3 regions of the Aquipseudomonas campi genome follow, and region 1 is predicted to be linked to each of the others. Evidence: riboswitches for the same ligand, from Rfam matches in the RefSeq annotation. Region 1 holds a riboswitch; each other region holds the start of a gene.
What was found. Region 1 has a riboswitch for cobalamin ahead of cobW (cobalamin biosynthesis protein CobW). Riboswitches for the same ligand answer to the same signal wherever they lie in the genome.
Positions count from the first base shown of each region.

Region 2: it holds a riboswitch for cobalamin, as region 1 does, so the genes downstream of both, HNE05_RS17130 (energy-coupling factor ABC transporter permease) here and cobW (cobalamin biosynthesis protein CobW) in region 1, are expected to answer to the same signal.
Region 3: it holds a riboswitch for cobalamin, as region 1 does, so the genes downstream of both, HNE05_RS03120 (TonB-dependent receptor domain-containing protein) here and cobW (cobalamin biosynthesis protein CobW) in region 1, are expected to answer to the same signal.

Region 1 is NZ_CP053697.2:2,769,768-2,776,087, forward strand. It holds gene HNE05_RS12845 (DNA-3-methyladenine glycosylase I) at 1-58, opposite strand, end outside; gene cobM (precorrin-4 C(11)-methyltransferase) at 209-955, opposite strand; gene HNE05_RS12855 (cobalamin biosynthesis protein) at 952-1,365, opposite strand; cobalamin riboswitch at 1,458-1,651, shown strand; gene cobW (cobalamin biosynthesis protein CobW) at 1,751-2,800, shown strand; gene cobN (cobaltochelatase subunit CobN) at 2,903-6,320, shown strand, end outside.
Region 2 is NZ_CP053697.2:3,694,057-3,700,376, forward strand. It holds gene HNE05_RS17125 (hypothetical protein) at 1-468, shown strand, start outside; gene HNE05_RS17130 (energy-coupling factor ABC transporter permease) at 583-1,263, opposite strand; cobalamin riboswitch at 1,319-1,523, opposite strand; gene HNE05_RS17135 (acyl-CoA dehydrogenase family protein) at 1,848-3,497, opposite strand; gene HNE05_RS17140 (TetR/AcrR family transcriptional regulator) at 3,499-4,134, opposite strand; gene HNE05_RS17145 (hybrid sensor histidine kinase/response regulator) at 4,243-6,320, opposite strand, start outside.
Region 3 is NZ_CP053697.2:693,966-700,285, forward strand. It holds gene HNE05_RS03105 (MFS transporter) at 1-324, shown strand, start outside; gene HNE05_RS03110 (cobalamin-binding protein) at 324-1,127, shown strand; gene HNE05_RS03115 (hypothetical protein) at 1,198-1,527, shown strand; gene HNE05_RS03120 (TonB-dependent receptor domain-containing protein) at 1,598-3,475, opposite strand; cobalamin riboswitch at 3,568-3,797, opposite strand; gene dxs (1-deoxy-D-xylulose-5-phosphate synthase) at 3,864-5,762, opposite strand; gene ispA ((2E,6E)-farnesyl diphosphate synthase) at 5,926-6,320, opposite strand, start outside.

The sequences.
Region 1 (6,320 bases):
CCGCGGGCGAGCCGAAGCGGTTCAGGCAGTATTCGTGAAGCCATTGATAGTCGCGCATGGATCGTCCTTACAGAGCCTGGTGCGGGCGGACCCGACAGATGCAACAGGGTGCCCGCCCAGCGCGGCATCCGGCAAGCCTGCCAACCGCAGAAACGGGTCAGGGCCGCACCAGTGCGCGCCCCCTTCGACTAGCCGCTGTTTGCCGGCATCAGGTCCTGAACAGGTGCTGAGTATCGGCGTGGTACAGCGCCGAAGCGGCGAAGTCCTCGGCGCCCAGTACCCGGCCGACCAGGATCAGCGCGGTGCGCCGAAAACCCTTGGCGCGCACCTTGTCCTCGATGTCCGCCAGGGTGCCCCGCACCCAGTCCTGATCCGGCCAGCTGGCGCGATGGACCACGGCAATCGGGCAGTCGGCGCCGTAGTGCGGCAGCAGCTCGGCCACGATCGCCGCCAGGTGCTGCACGCCCAGGTGGATGGCCATGGTCGTGCCGTGGCTGGCCAGGGCACCCAGCGCCTCCCCGGCCGGCATCGGCGAGTTGTGCCCGTAGCGGGTGAGAATCACCGTCTGCGCCACGTCCGGCAGAGTCAGTTCGGCCTCCAGCAGCGCCGCGCAGGCAGCCGTGGCGGTGACGCCGGGAATGATCTCGAAGGGAATGTCCAAGGCCCGCAGTTCGCGGATCTGCTCACCGATGGCGCCGTACAGCGACGGGTCGCCGGAATGCACGCGGGCCACGTCCTGGCCACGGGCGTGGGCCTCGGCCAGCAGGCGGACGATCTCGCCTAGGTGCAGCTCGGCGGTGTTCACCACCTGCTCGGCGCGATGGCCCTCGAGCACCGCCGGCGGCACCAGCGAACCGGCATAGAGCAGCACCGGGCAGCTGCGAATCAGGCGCTGGCCTTTGACGGTGATCAGTTCGGAGTCGCCGGGGCCGGCGCCGATGAAGTAGACGGTCATTGCGAGAGCTCTCTATCGATCCGCGCCAGGGCGCAGGTGGCATTGCTACTGCGCTGGCGCGGGCCGAGCAGCTGCGCCGCGCCCAGGCGCGCGGCGGCGACCAGGGCGCTGGGCTCGGCCACTGCGGCGCTGCCGGTCACGCGCAATGTCAGCGGATTGGCCTCGGCCTGGCCGGCGACGCTCGCCAGTTCCTGCACCGAGCACCAGGTCATCGGCAGCGCCAGGCGCTCGACCAGCGCCTGCAGGCCCGGTTCGTCGCGCTTGTGCGCACTGCTGGCCAGGCCCGCCAGCGCTTCCAGGCCCAGGCCGTGCGCAGCCAGGCACTGCAGCAGCAGCGCTTGCAGCTCGTCCGGCGTACAGCCGCTACGGCAGCCAAGGCCGGCAATCAGGCGAATGGCGGGGCTGGACATGGCGCTCCTGCTGGCAGCCAGAAAAGGCCGCGTAGCTCAGCACGGGCGGCCACCCCGGTCAACCGCGGTTGACCTGTACCCGGTCGCTGCGTAGCCTTCCACCCTTTCGAGGTTCTGCACCCGCGCGGGTGCAGCTAAGAGGGAACAGGGTCAACGCCCTGGCTGCCCCCGCAACTGTGAACGGTTCAAGCCCCTTCGATACACCACTGCCAACGGCGGGAAGGTGAAGGGAGCGCGCCCAGCGCACACCGTGAGCCAGGAGACCTGCCTCGACTAACACGCTAACTGTCCGGGCGGGGTGATCCGGTGGTGCAAGGCCCGCGTCCGCCCGGACGCCGGCCTGCCCCTGCCCGTCCGTCTCTTTTTCGACGCTCCGGGGCCCTCCATGCAAACGCTCGCCAAACTTCCCGTCACCATCGTCACCGGCTTCCTCGGCGCCGGCAAAACCACCCTGCTGCGTCATATGCTCGGCCATGCCGATGGCCGGCGCATCGCGGTGATCGTCAACGAGTTCGGCGAGCTGGGCATCGACGGCGAAATCCTCAAACAGTGCTCGATCGGCTGCAGCGAAGAAGAAGCCAACGGCCGCATCTTCGAGCTGGCCAACGGCTGCCTGTGCTGCACCGTGCAGGAGGAATTCTTCCCGGTGATGCGCGAGCTGGTGGCACGCCGCGGCGAGCTCGACCACATCCTGATAGAGACTTCCGGCCTGGCCCTGCCCAAGCCGCTGGTGCAGGCCTTCAACTGGCCGGAAATCCGCAACGCCTGCACGGTGGACGCGGTGATCACCGTGGTCGACAGCCCGGCCGTGGCCGCCGGCACCTTCGCCGCCTTCCCGGATCAGGTCGATGAGCAACGCAAGCTCGCCCCCAACCTGGACCACGAATCGCCGCTGCACGAGCTGTTCGCCGACCAGCTGGCCAGCGCCGACCTGGTGATCCTCAACAAGGCCGACCTGCTCGACGCCGCCGCCCTGGCCGCGGTGCGTGCGGAAGTGGCCGAAGAGCTGCCGCCGGCGGTCAAGGTCATCGAGGCCCACGGCGGCGAGCTGCCGCTGGACGTGCTGCTGGGCCTCAACTGCGAGACCGAGCTGCACATCGACCAGCGCCGCACCCATCACGACGAGGAAGGCGAGGATCACGACCACGACGAGTTCGACTCCTTCGCCGTCGAGCTGCCCGAGGTCGAGGAAGCACGCCTGCTGCAGGCGCTGAAGGAGGCCGTGGCCAAGCACGGCATCCTGCGCATCAAGGGCTTCGCCGCCATCCCCGGCAAACCCATGCGCCTGCTGCTGCAAGGCGTCGGCCAGCGCTTCGACAAGCACTTCGACCGCGCCTGGCAGGCCGATGAAGCGCGCCTCACCCGTCTGGTGGTGATCGGCCAGGCGCTGGACCCGGCCGCCATCGGTAGCGAGCTGCAGGCGGCATTGGCGTGAACCGGCTGATCGCCAGCAAGCTGGCTCCTACGGCGGCAGCGTGCTCGGGCTCTTGTGTAGGAGCCAGCTTGCTGGCGATCCCTTCCCCGGTAGCCGCCTGACATGCACCTGCTGCGCACCCAGCCCGGCAGCCAACTGCCGGCCGACAGCATCGCCGACCTGCAGCAGACCCCGGCCGAGCTGGTGATCCTCTGCACCGGCGACTCGCACCTGTCGTTGCTGGCCGAAGTGGCGCGCAGCCTGCCCGAGGATTTTCCCAGCCTGCGCCTGGCCAGCCCGGCGCAGCTGGGCAACCACGCCTCGGTGGATTTCTACGTCGAGCAGGTGCTGCAACACGCCAAGGTCATCCTGACCTCGGTGCATGGCGGGGTCAGCTACTGGCGCTACGGCATCGAACGCCTGGTCGAGCTGGCCGGGCGCGGCGCCCGGCTGATCCTGGTGCCCGGCGACGACAGCCCCGACCCCGAGCTGAGCGCCCTCGGCAACGTGCCGAGCGACGACAGCCAGCGCCTATGGCAGTACCTGCGCCAGGGCGGGGTGGATAACGCCCAGCAGTTCTTCCACTGCCTCGCCAGCCTCTACCTGCAGCGCGACTACCCCTGGCAGGAGCCGCGCGCCCTGCCCCGCGTCGCCCTCTATCACCCGCAGCAGGCCGCAGCCAGCCTGGACCGCTGGCGCGCCGACTGGCAGCCGGGCTGGCCGGTGGCGGCGCTGCTGTTCTACCGCACCCATGTGCAGGCGGCGAACACCGCCTTCGTCGATACCTTCTGCGCGCGCCTGCAGGCACAGGGCCTCAACCCGCTGCCAATCGCCGTGGCCAGCCTCAAGGAAGCCGCCTGCCTGGCCCAGGTCGAGGACTGGCTGGACGCGGCCGAGGCCAGCGTGATCCTCAACACCACCGGCTTCGCCATGAGCAACCCGGAAGCACCGGAACTCAGGCCGTTTCGCCGCGACATCCCGGTGCTGCAGGCCATCTGCGCCCTGGCCAACCAGGAACAGTGGCAGGCCAGCGCCCAGGGCCTCGGTTCACGCGACCTGGCCATGCACATCGCCCTGCCCGAACTGGACGGCCGCCTGATCACCCAGCCGATCAGCTTCAAGGGCCTGGCCTGGCGCAGCGAGCGCAGCCAGAGCGACGTGGTCTGCTACCACGCGCACCTGCCGGGCATGGATTTCGTCGCCGAGCTGGCGCGTAACTGGTGCGAGCTGGCGCGTCGACCCAACGCCGACAAGCGTATCGCCCTGGTGCTGGCCAACTACCCGACCCGCGACGGCCGCATCGGCAACGGCGTCGGCCTGGATACCCCAGCGGCGGCGCTGAATATCCTTACCGCCCTGAAGCAGCAGGGTTACCCGGTGGCCGATCTGCCGGACAGCGGCACCGCGCTGATCCACCAGCTGCTCGGCGGGGTGACCAACGACCTAGACAACCTCGACCTGCGCCCCTGCGCGCAGAGTCTGGCGCTGGACGACTACCGACGCTGCTTCGCCGCCCTGCCCGAGGCCAACCAGCAAGCGGTGCGGGAGCGCTGGGGCGAGCCGCAGCAAGACCCGATGTTCCGCAGCGGCCGCCTGATGATCGCCGGCCGGCGCTTCGGCCTCACCTTCGTCGGCATCCAGCCGGCGCGCGGCTACCAGCTGGATGCCGCGGCGGTGTACCACGACCCCGATCTGGTACCACCGCACGGCTACCTGGCCTTCTACTTCTGGCTGCGCCACAGCTTCGCCGCCAACGCGCTGATCCATGTCGGCAAGCACGGCAACCTGGAGTGGCTGCCGGGCAAGAGCGTCGGCCTGTCCGAGCAGTGCTGGCCCAGCGCCCTGCTCGGCCCGCTGCCGAATATCTATCCCTTTATCGTCAACGACCCTGGCGAAGGCGCGCAGGCCAAACGACGTACCCAGGCGGTGATCATCGACCACCTGATGCCGCCGCTGACCCGCGCCGAAAGCTACGGCCCGCTGCGCGACCTGGAGCGCCTGGCCGACGAGTACTACGAGGCCAGCCAGCTCGACCTGCGCCGCGCCATCGAGCTGCGTGGCGAGATCCTGCAGAAAGTGCGCGAGGCCAGCCTGGATCGCGAACTGGGCCTGCAACTGAATGACGACCCGGACAGCTGGCTGCCACAGCTGGACGCCTACCTGTGCAACCTCAAGGAATCGCAGATCCGCGACGGCCTGCACGTGTTCGGCGAATCGCCGGCCGGCCAATTGCGCCGCGACACCCTGCTGGCCCTGCTGCGTATCCCCCGTGGCGATGGCCAGGGCGGCAACGCCAGCCTGCTGCGCGCCCTGGCCCAGGACCTGCGGCTGGCCTTCGACCCGCTCGACTGCCAGATGGCCGAGCCCTGGTCCGGCCCGCGCCCGGCCGTGCTGGCGGAGCTGAGCAGCGATCCCTGGCGCAGCCTGGGCGACAGCCGCGAGCGCCTGGAGCTGCTGGCCCTGCAGCTGATCGGCAACCCGGACTTCCCGGCCATCGGCCCGGCCAGCGCCCTGATCCTCATTGAGCTGCGCCAGCGCATCGCCCCGCTGCTGGATGCCTGCGGTCCGGCGGAAATAGCCGGCCTGCTCGCCGCCCTGGACGGTCGCTTTGTCCCCGCAGGGCCCAGCGGTGCGCCGAGTCGCGGACGCCTGGACGTGCTGCCGACCGGGCGCAACTTCTTCTCGATGGACGTGCGCAACCTGCCCACGCCGACCGCCTGGCGCATCGGCGTGCAGAGCGCCGAGCGCCTGCTCGAACGCCACCTGCAGGACGAAGGCGACCACCTGCGCCAGCTCGGCCTGTCGGTGTGGGGCACGGCGACCATGCGCACCGGCGGCGACGACATCGCTCAGGCCCTGGCGCTGCTGGGCGTGCGCCCGGTGTGGCAGGCCGGCAGCCAGCGTGTCGAGCGTTTCGAGGTGCTGCCGCTGGAACAGCTCGGCCGCCCGCGGGTGGACGTGACCCTGCGCGTGTCCGGCTTCTTCCGCGATGCCTTTAGCAATCTGATCCGTCTGTTCGATGACGCCGTACAGGCAGTGGTTGATCTCGATGAGCCGGAAGAGATGAATCCGTTGTCGGCACGGGTCTGGCGCGAGTCCCTGGCCCTGCAGGACAGCGGCTTGGATCAACACCAGGCACGTAAACAGGCCGGCTGGCGGGTGTTTGGCTCGAAACCGGGGGCCTATGGTGCGGGCGTGCAGAACGCCATCGACGAACGCCTGTGGCAAACCCGCGCGGACCTGGCCGAGGTCTACCTGAACTGGGGCGGCTACGCCTACGGCCAGGGCGCCGAGGGCACGCCGGCGCGCGCGCAGTTCGCCGAGCGCCTGGTGCAGCTGCAGGCGGTGCTGCACAACCAGGACAACCGCGAGCACGACATCCTCGATTCCAACGACTACTACCAGTTCCAGGGCGGCATGCTGGCGGCGGTGGAAACCCTGCGCGGCGCCAAGGTGGCCAGCTACCACGGCGACAACAGCCAGCCGGAGACCCCGCGCATCCGCAGCCTCAAGCAGGAACTGGCCCGCGTGGTACGCGCCC
Region 2 (6,320 bases), 920 kb from region 1:
AACGCCAGCTATGCCAACGACATGCTCAACGCCAGCCTGGCCGCCCGCGACCCGAACAACGGCGCCACCCTGCTGCGCGAGGCGCTGTTCCAGCGGGTGGCTGCCGCGCCGGCCACCACGCCCGTCAACCCGGCCCAGGACCCAGCCCTGATCGGCACCTGGGTGCATGAGCAGATCAGCAACAGCAGCGGGGTCGAGTTCGCCTCGCTGAACCTGGTCACCACCCTGCGTATCCGCGCCGACGGCAGCATCGGGCAATGGCGGCGCACGGTGGCCGGCGGCAGCGACTGGAGTTACGACCGCCCCGGCGAGCTGCAGTACAGCGGCAGCTGGCGCAGCGACAACGGCCTGTTACTGGTGCAGCTGGAGGGCGCGCTCGATTACCAGCCTGCGGCGCGCTATCACTTCAGCGAGCCGTACCTGGTGACCGAGAGCAATACCGGCAAGATGATCTGGCAGCGCCGTTGAGAGCATTGGGACGCGCGCCAAGCGCCACATCCCCACGCAGGCGCGAGGATGATCAGACGGCGGACACTCGAGTGAAAGCGCCAGACCGCTTTGCCGGTCTGGCGTGGGGCGGGGTCAGGCCGGCTGGTGCAGGCGCACGTTGAACAGCGGGCCCTGGCTGTAACGCGACAGCGCCTTGGCGGCGGCCAGCACGCCCAGGTCGATCAGCGGCTCGAGCAGGATCACGCTCATGTAGGCCAGGCCGAAGCTGCCGACGGAGGCCAGGTTTGCGCTGGAGAAGCCGTGACCGTAGACGGCCCAGAAGGCCACCCAGGCGACGATGCCGCCCTGGTAGGCGGTCGACAGGGCCAGGGCCTGCTTGTAGCTGGTGTCCACATAGGCCGTGCGCGCCGGGATCAGGCGCTTGGCCAGCAGGTGAATGGCCCACAGCGGCAGCAGCAGGGTGGTGACGTTCATGCCGTACTGCGGCAGGTCGAACTGGGCGAAGAACAGCCCCTGCAGCAGCAGGCCGGCGGCCAGGCCGATGGCCGCGGCACCGGCGCCGAACAGCAGTAACAGGGTCGAACCGAGAATCAGGTGAACTTCCGAAACGCCCACCGGATGGTGCGGCAGGACCTCGAAGAAGCAGAACACCAGGGCGGTGGTCAGCAGGCTGCGCAGGGCCAGGGCGAGCAGGCCGCCGTTGTCGCGCAGACTGTCGCGGGCGAGTTTGACCGTGAGCGCGAAGGCGCCAGCGGCGGTTGCATAGCTGAGGAAAATCTTGGCGCCGGCAACGACGTCAGGTTCGATGTGCATTAGGGTTCCTTGGCCGCGCCCACCGCGCGACGATCCGGATTGAGGGAAAGGGGCAGAATGCCCAATAGCGATGGCAGGTCTCCTGGCTCACGGCTTGCTACTTCGCCCGCCTTCCCAGCCGATAAGGCCAGTGGCGTGTGGGCGTCGTTCGCCGCTTACAGTTGCGGGGGCAGCCAGGGCATTGGCGACGAGCGCCGCACCCTGTTCCCTTTTCATCCGGCCGCACAAAGCGGACCGGAACCATCGGCGGCCACCTTACCCGCCTCGCCCACGAAAAGACAGTGCCCGCTGCCGCTCCTGCGCCGGCGATAGCCCCGTGCCAGAGGCCCCTGGCCTTACTTCCCCCGCAACCCCGGCGCGCCCATCGGGGCTCGATTGCCATGCCTGCACCTTCGGCCATGTCACGCTGGGCAGGCCTATTGCGATGGAATCCTGGGAACTCTCGCCGCCCTGAGCGTTGCCGTATCCGTGGGCGGGCCGAGCATGGGCAGGAGCCAGCGCAGGTGACCCTGCGCCGGGTGGCCCGCCTGTTGGTCATAGCGACGCGGGTGCCCTGCCGCGAGCGCGACAGGCGCTGCCCGGCCTCAGATCAGGTGCGGGGTACTGCGCGCCACCAGCGCTTCGGCATCCACGCCACGCGGCAGGGTGCCATAGACCCGCCCACCCTCGCCCAGACGGCTGGCGATAAAGGCATCGGAGACAGTGGCATTGCCAGCTTCCAGCAGCAGCTTGGCCTGCAGGGCTACGGCCACATCCTCGGTGAGCTGGCGGGCGCGGTACTGGATGTCGGCGGTGTCGCGGAAGTCCGCCTGCAAGCGCTGGATATGCGTCTTCAGGCGGGCATCGCCGTGGCCGTCGCCCAGCTCGGCGAACAGCGCGTCGAGCACCCCGGCTTCCTTGGACAGGGCGCGCAGCACGTCCAGGCACTGCACGTTGCCCGAGCCTTCCCAGATCGAGTTGACCGGCGCCTCGCGGTACAGCCGCGGGAGGATGGTTTCCTCGACGTAGCCGGCGCCGCCCATGCACTCCTGGGCTTCGTTGATCATGGCCGGGGCACGTTTGCAGATCCAATATTTGCCGATGGCGGTGACCAGACGGGCGAACTTGTCTTCCTGCTCGTCGTGCGGGTTGTCCAGCGCCTTGCCCATGCGCATGGTCAGGGCCAGGGCCGCCTCGCTTTCCAGGGCCAGGTCGGCCAGCACGTTCTGCATCAGCGGCTGCTCGGCCAGCACCCGGCCGCCGACCTTGCGGTGCGCGCAGTGGTGCGCGGCCTGGGTCAGGGCCTGACGCATCAGGCTGCTGGAGCCGATCATGCAGTCGAAGCGGGTCAGCGAGACCATCTCGATGATGGTCGGCACGCCGCGGCCTTCCTCGCCGACCATCCAGGCCAGGGCGCCACGGAATTCAACTTCGCTGGAGGCGTTGGCCCAGTTGCCCAGCTTGTTCTTCAGGCGCTGGATATAGAACTGGTTGCGGCTGCCGTCCGGGCGATGGCGCGGCAGCAGGAAGCAGCTCAGGCCCTTGTCGGTGTAGGCCAGGGTGAGGAAAGCGTCGCACATCGGCGCCGAGCAGAACCACTTGTGGCCGACCAGTTCGTAGGCCTGGCCCGGACCGCCCATGCCCACCGCATGGGCCTTGGTGGTGTTGGCGCGCACGTCGGTGCCGCCCTGCTTCTCGGTCATGGCCATGCCGATGGTGACCCCGGCCTTCTGTTCGATGCCGACATTGCGCGGGTCGTACTCGGTGGCGAGGATCTTCGGCAGCCAGATCTCGGCCAGCTCCGGCTGCAGCTTGAGCGCCGGCACAGCGGCGTAGGTCATGGTCAGCGGGCAGGCGTTGCCGGCCTCCGGCTGGTTGTGCAGGTAGTTCAGCGCGGCGCGGGCGACCTGGGCGCCTTGGCGCGGGTCGGTCCAGGGCAGCGAGGGAATGCCATGCTCGACGGCCGTGCGCATCAGCTCGTGGTAGGCCGGGTGGAACTCCACCAGGTCGACGCGGTTGCCGTAGCGGTCGTGGCTCTTGAACACCGGTTTGTTCTCGTTGGCCAGGAAGCCGGCCTGCATCAGCGGGCCGCCGGCCAGGGCGCCGTAGGCATCCAGCTGGCCCTCGGCCCAGCCGCCACCGAAGCGCCGCGTCCACTCCTGCAGCGGCAGGTCGACCCGATACAGGTTGGCGCCGTCCAGCGACGGCACCTGATTGAACACTTCGTGGGTTTCGGCGAACTCGTGCAGGGACATATCAGGACTCCAGGGCGCCGACGGCGCGCAGACAGAAAGTGATCAGGGATTGGCTGACGGTGGCCAGGTCCAGCGTCGCAGCACCCGCGGCGCGCGCCGCACACGCGGTTGGCGACAACGGGCCGACCAGCGCCTCGGCGATGGCGCCGACCAGGCAGGCGGCGACCAGGTTGAGCTGGCTGACGTGAAACTCGCCACTGCGCACGCCCTCCTCCAGCAGCTCGACGAACAGCTCGGCATAGGCTTCGCGAAACAGCAGGCGCTGCTCGTCGACTTCCGGCTCTACCGGTTCGGCAATCAGGGCGAAGGCCAGGCGCCGGCTGTGCCAGGCGCGCGCGGCAAACTGCTCGAGGCCGGCGGCCAGGCGCTGGGCGGCGCTGCCGGGGCCGCGCAGGATGGCGCCGAGGGCCTCGACCTCGATGCGACTGGCCGCGCTGAACACCTGCGCCGCCAACTCGCCCTTGCCGCTGAAGTGGCGGTACAGGCTGCCGGTGGCAATGCCGACATCCTCGGCCAGGGCCTGCATGGTCAGCGCGGCGAAACCACCTTCGCTGACCCGCGCCTGGGCGCAGGCAAGAATGCGCTGGCGCATGCCCTGGTCACGGTCGAGGCGTTGGGCGGAAGCACGATAGGCCATGAGCTGAATCCGGATTCACCAATTGCAAACAGTGAATCACGATTCAGCATTTTGCAGAAGATGGGGTCCTGGCCAAACATGCGCCGAAAATGTCCGGCGCAAAATCACTCAGATATCTTGAGTGGCAGAGTCGGCTGGTGCCTGGCAGAGCACCCAGTCATGCAGCAGCGTCTGCAGTTCGGTGAACTTCACCGGCTTGGCCAGGTAGTCGCTCATGCCGGCCGCCAGGCAGCGCTCGCGATCGCCACTGTGGCTGTGGGCGGTGATCGCCAGCACCGGCAGCTCGGCGCAGCCCGGCAACCCACGCAGCGCACGGCAGGTGGCGAAACCATCCATCACCGGCATCTGGCAGTCCAGCAGTACGGCATCGATGGGTTCGCTGCGCAGCATTTCCAGGGCCTCGACGCCATTGTCGGCGGTGCGCACGCGGTAGCCGAGCTTGAGCAGCATGCCGCGGGTGACCAGCTGGTTGATCGCGTTGTCCTCGACGATCAGCACGGTGCACTGCTCCGGACGCCGCTGCGGCAGCCCGCCGATACGCCGGCGCGTCCCACTCGGCTCACGCGTCTGCACCGGCAGGTTGAGCTGCACGTCGAGTTCGAAGCTGCTGCCCTGCCCCGGCTTCGACTGGTGGCGCAGGCTGCCACCCAACAGATCCACCAGCTGTCGGCAGATCGCCAGCCCGATGCCCAGACCGCCGTACTGGCGGGTCATCGAGCCGTCCAGCTGCTTGAAGCGCTGGTAGAGGCTGCCACCGGCCGGCACGCTGAAGCCGATGCCGCTGTCGAGCACCTCGATGCGCAGTGGCATGTTCGCCGTGAGCGGCCCCCCCGCGCTGACACGCAGGGTCACATGGCCCTGGTGGGTGAACTTGATGGCGTTATCGAGCAGGTAACCGATGCTCTGCGCCAGCTTGCTGGCATCGCCCTCGAGGGTGTCGGGCAGGCTGTCATCGAGCTCGACGAGGAACTCCAGGCCTTTCTCCGTGGCGCGCGGCGAGTATTGCGCGCGTAGACCGTCGAACAGTCCGCGCAGGCTGAACGGTTCGCGGCGTGGGTAGAGCTTGCCGGCCTGCAGTTCGGTAAGGGCGAGGATGTCGTTGACCATGCGCATCATGTCGCGCGCCGAGCCGGCGGCGGTCTTCTGGTACTGCTCCAGTTCGACATCCAGCTTGAGGGTCTGCATCAGTTCCAGCGAACCAATCACCCCGTTCATCGGCGTGCGCAGTTCATGGGTCACGGTGGCGAGGAACTCGTCCTTCAGGCGGTTGTTGTCGGCCAGCTCACGGTTCAGGGCCTCCAGCTCGCTGCTGGCCTGTTGCAGGATGCGCGCGCGGTCTTCCTTCATCGCATTGATGCGGTCGGCCAGGGCCAGGGACAGCAGGCCCACCTCCAACGCCGAGCCGATCTGGCTGGCGTACATGGTGAGGAACAGGTTGGGCAGGTAACCCAGCACCATCAGGGTGTTGGTGATGCCGCCAACCAGGAAGGCACTCCAGGCAAAGATGAAGTAGCGCGCCACGCGCATGCCACGCATCCAAGCGAGCATGCCGGCACTGAAGATCACCACGGTGAACAGCAGTGCCAGATAGGTGGCCATGCGCAGGGCCACGCCATAGCTGGCAGTCAGCGCCAGGGCCATCACCAGCGCACCACAGGCCATCATCACCCGCAGCACGCGATCGACCCAGAGGCTGTGCTCGGCGGTGTGCAGGAAGCTGCGGGCGAACTGGCAACCGAAGAACGCCGCCGAGCCGATCAGGAATGGCGTGGCCGCGTTGGCCCACCAGGGGTTGTCCGGCCAGAAGTACTCGATGCCGGCCCCATTCACCGAGACTTGGTAGAGGCCGAACGAGGCGATGTAGAGGATGTAGTAGAGGTAACTGGTGTCGCGCACGCTGAGGTAGATGAACAGGTTGTAGATCAGCATCACCAGCAGCACGCCGTAGATGATGCCGAGCACATAGATGCGCTTGGGTTGGTATTCGAGGTAGGCCTGGGGCGACCACAGGGTCAGCGGTGCCTGCATCGAGCCCTGGCTTTCCAGGCGCAGGTAAATGCGCTGGCTCTGCCCCGGCGGCAGGTCGAGTTCGAACAGGTAGTTGTTCTGCTTGATCTGCCGGCTGCTGAACGGCAAGGCGTCACCGGTGCGCTGGGCCAGGTGATAACCGCCTGCGGCGTCAGGCA
Region 3 (6,320 bases), 2.1 Mb from region 1:
GGTGGTCAGCCGCCGGTGCTGGCGCTGCTGGAAATGCCGCTGTTCATTGCCGCGATGATTTCCCTGTTCATCACCTTGCCGCTGTTCTCCGCCTACAAGCGCGCGCTGATCGCCACCCAGCAGGCGCTGGATAGCGCCGATGAGCCGGCGGCCTGGGTCGAGCTGGCGCGCCGCCGGCGCCTGGCCTTTCTCGCCGCTGGTCTGCCCGCTTGGATCGCCGCCGCGGCGCAGTTCACCGGTCTGCATGCGGTGGCGCTGTTCCTCCTCGCCCTGAGCAGCGTGGTGCTGCTCTGCCTGTACCGCATTCCTCGCCAGCTGGCCTGATGCGACTGCTGCTCGGCGCCTGCCTGCTCGCCTGTGCCCTGCCGCTGGCGGCGGTGGAGCGGGTGGTCAGCCTGGCGCCGTCGATGACCGAGATCATGCTCGAGCTGGATGCGGCCGACTTGCTGGTCGGTGTGCTGGATGCCGGCGAGCGCCCGCCGGCCCTGGTGGGTCTGCCTTCACTGGGGCGCCATGAGCAGGTGGAACTGGAAACCCTGCTCAGCCTCAAGCCAGACCTGATCCTGCTCTGGCCGGACAGCGTGACGCCCAGTCAACGCGAACAACTGCGCCTCACCGGCATCCCCCTGCATATCGGCGAGCCGCATGACTTGCAGGAACTGGCCGAGCAGTTCGCCGCAGTCGGTGCGCGCATCGGCCGCGAGCGCCAGGGTCGCGAGTTGGCCGAGCGTTTCCGCGCCGGCCTGCAGCGCCTGCGCCAGACCTACCGCCGCGAGCCGCCGTTGCCGGTGTTCTACCAAGTCTGGCACCAGCCGCTGTACACAATCGGCGGTGGCCAGATCATCAGCGATGCCTTGCGCCTGTGCGGCGCCGAGAATGTCTTCGCCGAGCTGCAGCTGGCCGCGCCGCAGGTCAGCGTCGAGGCTGTGCTGCAGCGCGATCCGGCGGTGATCCTCGCCGGCAGCGTGGCCGAACTGCAGACCTGGCAGGCCTGGCCGCAGCTCAGGGCAACCCGTCGCCAGCAGCTCTGGGCGGTGCCGGACAAAGGCCTAGAGCGGCCCAGTTTCCAGATGCTGGCGGCTACCGAGAAGCTCTGCGAGCTGTTACTCAGAGCACAGCGCAACTAGCTTGATCTGTCGCAAAATGCGGGCCGTGTCTTAACGACATCACCATGGACTGGATCGTAGGAGAAACGGAATGAAAGAACTCTTTATTGCGGCCCTCGCTGTCGTGGCTCTAGCTGGATGTAAAGACGAAGGCGAGTCTTTTGTTGGTCAGTGGAAGAGTAACGATAAGATGGTCGAAACCATTACTGTGACCGAGGCATCTGGCGGTTATCGTGTGGTATCCCACTTTGATAAAGACAAGGAGGGGTATATGGATGTCGAAGTTGTTCTGATCGCCGAGTCAGATAAGCTTCTGGTGCGTCAGGAACAAGGTACGCGTGGTTTGGAAATCGCCGAAGACGGCAAGATGAAAAGTCATCTGCGCCATGGTAAGGACGCCGTTTTTACCAAAGTGAACTGAGCTTTATTCCCCACAAAAGAACCACGCGATTCTCTGCTAGGGCCCCTTTCGGGGCCTTTTGCATTGCCTGTTACAGCTCCGGTGTCCAGACGAAGCCGATCAGTGCGCTGCGGCCTTCCTGGCTGTAGCTGTAGCGCTCACCCTCGTGCTCGTACAGCGAGCGGCTGTAATCCTTGTCCAGCAGGTTATCCAGCTTGGCTTCCAGCTTCAGCTCGGGGGTGGCCTGCCAGCTGCTGCGCAGGGCCAGCAGGCCATAACCGGCTAGCTGGTACTGGTTGTCCGGGTCGTCGTAGCTGCTGCTCACGGCCTGCCAGCTGGCGCCGATGGCGACATCGCCGTAGCTGCGATCCAGGTCCAGGCTCAGGGTGCGCCGCGCACGGCGGTTGAGGGTGTGGCCGCTGTCGCGGTCGCGCGGGTCGATGAAGGCCACGCCCAGTTGTCCCTGCCAGCCGAACAGTTCCTGCTGCAGCGCGGCCTCGAAACCATGGATGCGCGCCTTGGCGATGTTCTGCGGGATGAAGTCCTGGTCGCTGGCGATGGCGTCCTCGATGTCGGTGCGGTAGACCGAGGCCTCCAGGCGGGTGGTGGCGGCCAGTTGGCTGCGCCACTGCAGCTCGACACTCTTGGAGTGTTCCGGCTGGAGGTCCGGGTTGCTGTAGTCCGGGTAGTACAGGTCGTTGAAGGTCGGCGCGCGGAAGCCTTCGCTGTAGGAGGCGATCAGGTCGTTGCGCTCGTTCAGCGGCAGGGTCAGGGCGCCACTCCAGGTGTTTTCGCTGCCGAACTGCTCGTTCTTGTCGTGGCGCAGGCCCAGTTCGGTGGAAAAGTGCTCGCCGTCGTAGCGGTGCTGGATGAAGGCGGCCTGGTTCCAGCGCTGTTGCTCGGCGAAGGCGGTGTTGCTGTTGAGCTGGTCTTCGTACCAGTCGGCACCGAGCATCAGACTGTGGCTGTCGCTCAGGCTCAGGGTGTTCAGCCAGTTGACCGAGTCGCGGTAGGTGTTGAACACGCCGCGCTCGTCGCTGAGTTTATCCAGACTCTCTTCGCGGTTTTCGCTGTGGCCGACTTCCAGGCGGCTGTTCCAGGTGTCGTTGAGCTGGGCGTCGAGGTAGCTGGAGACGCTGCTGACGGTGAAGTCACTGTACGGGTCCTGCTCGACCGACTCGAAGGTGGTCATGTCGAAGCGGCCGAAGGGGTTGTCGAACTCGGTACGGCCGCGCTGGTCGAGGACGTTGACGCCGGCTTCCAGTTTGTCGCTGAAGCTGTGGCTGAGGCTCAGGCTGAAGGCCTTGTTGCGGTAGGCGTCGTGATCCTGGTCGGCCGCGTAGGAGGTGCCGGTGCGGTCGATGCCGTTGGTCTCGTCGAGGCTGCCGGCCAGGCTGAAGCGCGTGGCCTCATCGCCACCGGAAATGCCGGCGCTACGCTGCCAGGTGCCCCGGCTGCCATAGCCCACGCGCACGAATGGCTTGAACCCTTCGCCGCTGCTGCGGCGGGTGAAGATCTGCACCACGCCGCCGATGGCATCGGCGCCGTACATGGCCGAGCGCGGTCCGCGCAGCACTTCGATGCGCTCGATCTGCTCGATATTGAGGTGCTGCAGGTTGCTGTCGCCGGAACTGGCCGAGCCGATGCGCATGCCGTCCACCAGCACCAGGCTCTGTGCCGACTTGGTGCCGCGGATATACAGGCTGGCCAGGCTGCCGCTGCCGTTCTGCGTCACCTGCACGCCGGGCACGCGCTGGAGCAGCTCGGTCACCGAGGATGGTTGCAGGCGCTCGATGTCGGCGCGGGTGAACACCGTGCTGGCGGCGCTGCTGGCGCTGCGTTGCTGCACGTCGCGGTTGGCGCTGATCAGGGTTTCGGACAGCTTCAGCGCGGCTTCCTGGTCTTCGGCGGCGAAGGTCGGGGAGGCGGGCAGCAGGGCGATGGCGAGAGCCAGGCGGGGCAGTTTCATCAATGGATCCTCAAAGAGTCGGCAGACTTTTGAGGAGGGCAGGGACAAGCGCCACGACAAGCCGACGCTTGACGGTGATGCCCTCCGCAACACCAGTCGAATCCGTCGAGGCCGGTCTCCGGGCTTGCCACTGAAAGCGAACTTTCCCTGTCGATCGCCTTCCCGGGGAAACTCCCAGTGGCACGTCGATCGACATGGCAGCGCGAGGCTGCGGTGGCTTACCGTTGCGGGGGCAGCGCCGGAATGGCTCGTGACGAGCGCACCGGCTTCCCGTTTAACGCCGGTCGATCACGACGGGCGCACCTTGGCGGAAGTAAAACGTCGCGCACCTTAGTGCGCGGCTGGATGAATTACAAGCGAGTTAAGCCCTGGTTTGGATGAGCGGCATTCATGTGGGCAGTTGCACCAGGCGCTGGCGCACGGCCGCTTCGATGCCGGCTTCGTCCAGGCCGCACTCGGCGAGCATCTGCGCCGGCTTGGCGTGCTCGACGTAGCTGTCCGGCAGGCCCAGGTGCAGCACGGGCTTGAGCAGGTTCTCGGCGGCAAGGAACTCGCTGACCGCCGAACCGGCGCCGCCCATGATGGCGTTTTCCTCGATGGTCACCAGTAGCTCGTGGCTGGCCGCCAGTTCGCGCACCAGGGCCTCGTCCAGCGGTTTGACGAAACGCATGTCGACCACCGTGGCGTCCAGCGTCTCGCCGACCTTGAGCGCTTCGGCCAGCTGCACGCCGAATACCAGCAGGGCGGTTTTCTGGCCGCGTCGGCGAATGACGCCTCGGCCGATTTCCAGCGGTTGCAGCGCCGGGTCGATCGGCGTGTTCGGCCCGCTGCCGCGCGGGTAACGCACCGCCGCCGGGCCATCGAACAGGTAACCGGTGGTGAGCATCTGGCGCAGTTCGTTCTCGTCGCTCGGCGTCATCACCAGCATGCCGGGGATGCAGCGCAGGTAGGAGATATCGAAGCTGCCGGCGTGGGTCGGGCCGTCTTCGCCGACCAGGCCGGCGCGGTCGATGGCGAACAGCACGTCGAGGTGCTGCACGGCCACGTCATGAATCAGCTGGTCGTAGGCGCGCTGCAGGAAGGTCGAGTAGATCGCCACCACCGGTTTGGCGCCCTCGCAGGCCATGCCGGCGGCCAGGGTCACCGCATGCTGCTCGGCGATGGCCACGTCGAAGTAACGCGCGGGGAAACGCTCGCTGAAGGCCACCAGGTCGGAGCCTTCCTTCATCGCCGGGGTGATGCCGACCAGGCGCGGGTCTTCGGCGGCCATGTCGCACAGCCACTGGCCGAACACGCTGGAGTATTTCGGCCCGCTCGGCTTCTTGGCTTCGACAACCGGAGCCTTGATCGGCTCCAGCTTGGTGATCGCGTGGTAGCCGATCGGGTCGGCCTCGGCCGGGGCGAAGCCCTTGCCCTTCTTGGTCACCACATGGAGGAACTGCGGGCCCTCCAGGTCGCGCATATTGCGCAGTGTCGCGACGAGTGTGGGCAGGTCGTGGCCGTCGATCGGGCCGACGTAGTTCCAGCCCAGTTCCTCGAACAGGGTGCCGGGCACCAGCATGCCCTTGGCGTGCTCTTCGACCTTGCGCGCGATCTCCCAGGCGCCGGGCAGGCGCGAGAGGATCTTCTTGCTGCCTTCGCGCATGCTCGAATAAGTACGGCTGGAGATGATCTTGGCCAGGTAGTTGGACAGCCCGCCGACGTTCTTCGAGATCGACATGTCGTTGTCGTTGAGCACCACCAGCATGTCGGCCTTGACGTCCGAGGCGTGGTTGAGCGCCTCGAAGGCCATGCCGGCGGTCAATGCGCCATCGCCGATCACCGCGACCGATTTGCGCCGGCTGCCCTGCATGCGGGCGGCAATGGCCATGCCCAGGGCCGCGCTGATGCTGGTGCTGGAGTGGCCGACGCCGAAGGTGTCGTACTCGCTCTCGCTGCGTCGCGGGAAGGCGGCCAGGCCGTCCTTCTGGCGCAGGCTGGCCATGCGCTCGCGGCGTCCGGTGAGGATCTTGTGCGGGTAGGCTTGATGGCCGACGTCCCACACCAGGCGATCGTCCGGGGTGTCGAAGATGTAGTGCAGGGCGATGGTCAGCTCGATCACCCCGAGGCCGGCGCCGAAGTGCCCGCCGGTCTGGCCCACGCTGTACAGCAGGTACTGGCGCAGCTCGTCGGCGAGGGTTTCCAGCTCGCTCTCGGCCAGGCGGCGCAGGCCGACCGGCGTCTCGGCGCGATCGAGCAGGGGCGTGGCAGGGCGCTCGCGGGGGATCTCGTGGAAAGTTGTGGGCATCAGGCTGATCGTTATAGGCGTACAAAAGATGCGGCAGTTTACCCGAAGCGCCGGGAACTGCCCAAACAAGGTTCGATCAGCGCAATCGGTAGCCCGGATGCAATCCGGGGATGTTCTCCGGGGGGGGGCTGCCCGGATTGCCTCCGGGCTACGGTTAGGAGGCTTAGCTGCGCCGTTCGACGATGTAACGGGCCAGTTCGCGCAGCGGTTCGGCGCTGCTGCCGAACGGGCGCAGGGCATGCAGGGCCTGGTCGCGCAGCTCCAGGGCGTAGGCCTTGGCGGCGTCGAGGCCGAGCAGCGCGGGGTAGGTCGGCTTGTGGTTGGCTTCGTCCTTGCCCTGGGTCTTGCCTAGGGTGGCGGTATCGCTTTCCACGTCGAGAATGTCGTCCTGTACCTGGAACGCCAGGCCGATGGCACGAGCGTAATTCTGCAGCGAGCGCAGCGCGGCATCATCGGCCAGGCCGCTGGCCAGGGCACCCAGTTGCACGCTGGCCTCGATCAGTGCGCCGGTCTTGTGCCGGTGCATGACTTCCAGGGCCGCCTGGTCGAGTCGCTGAC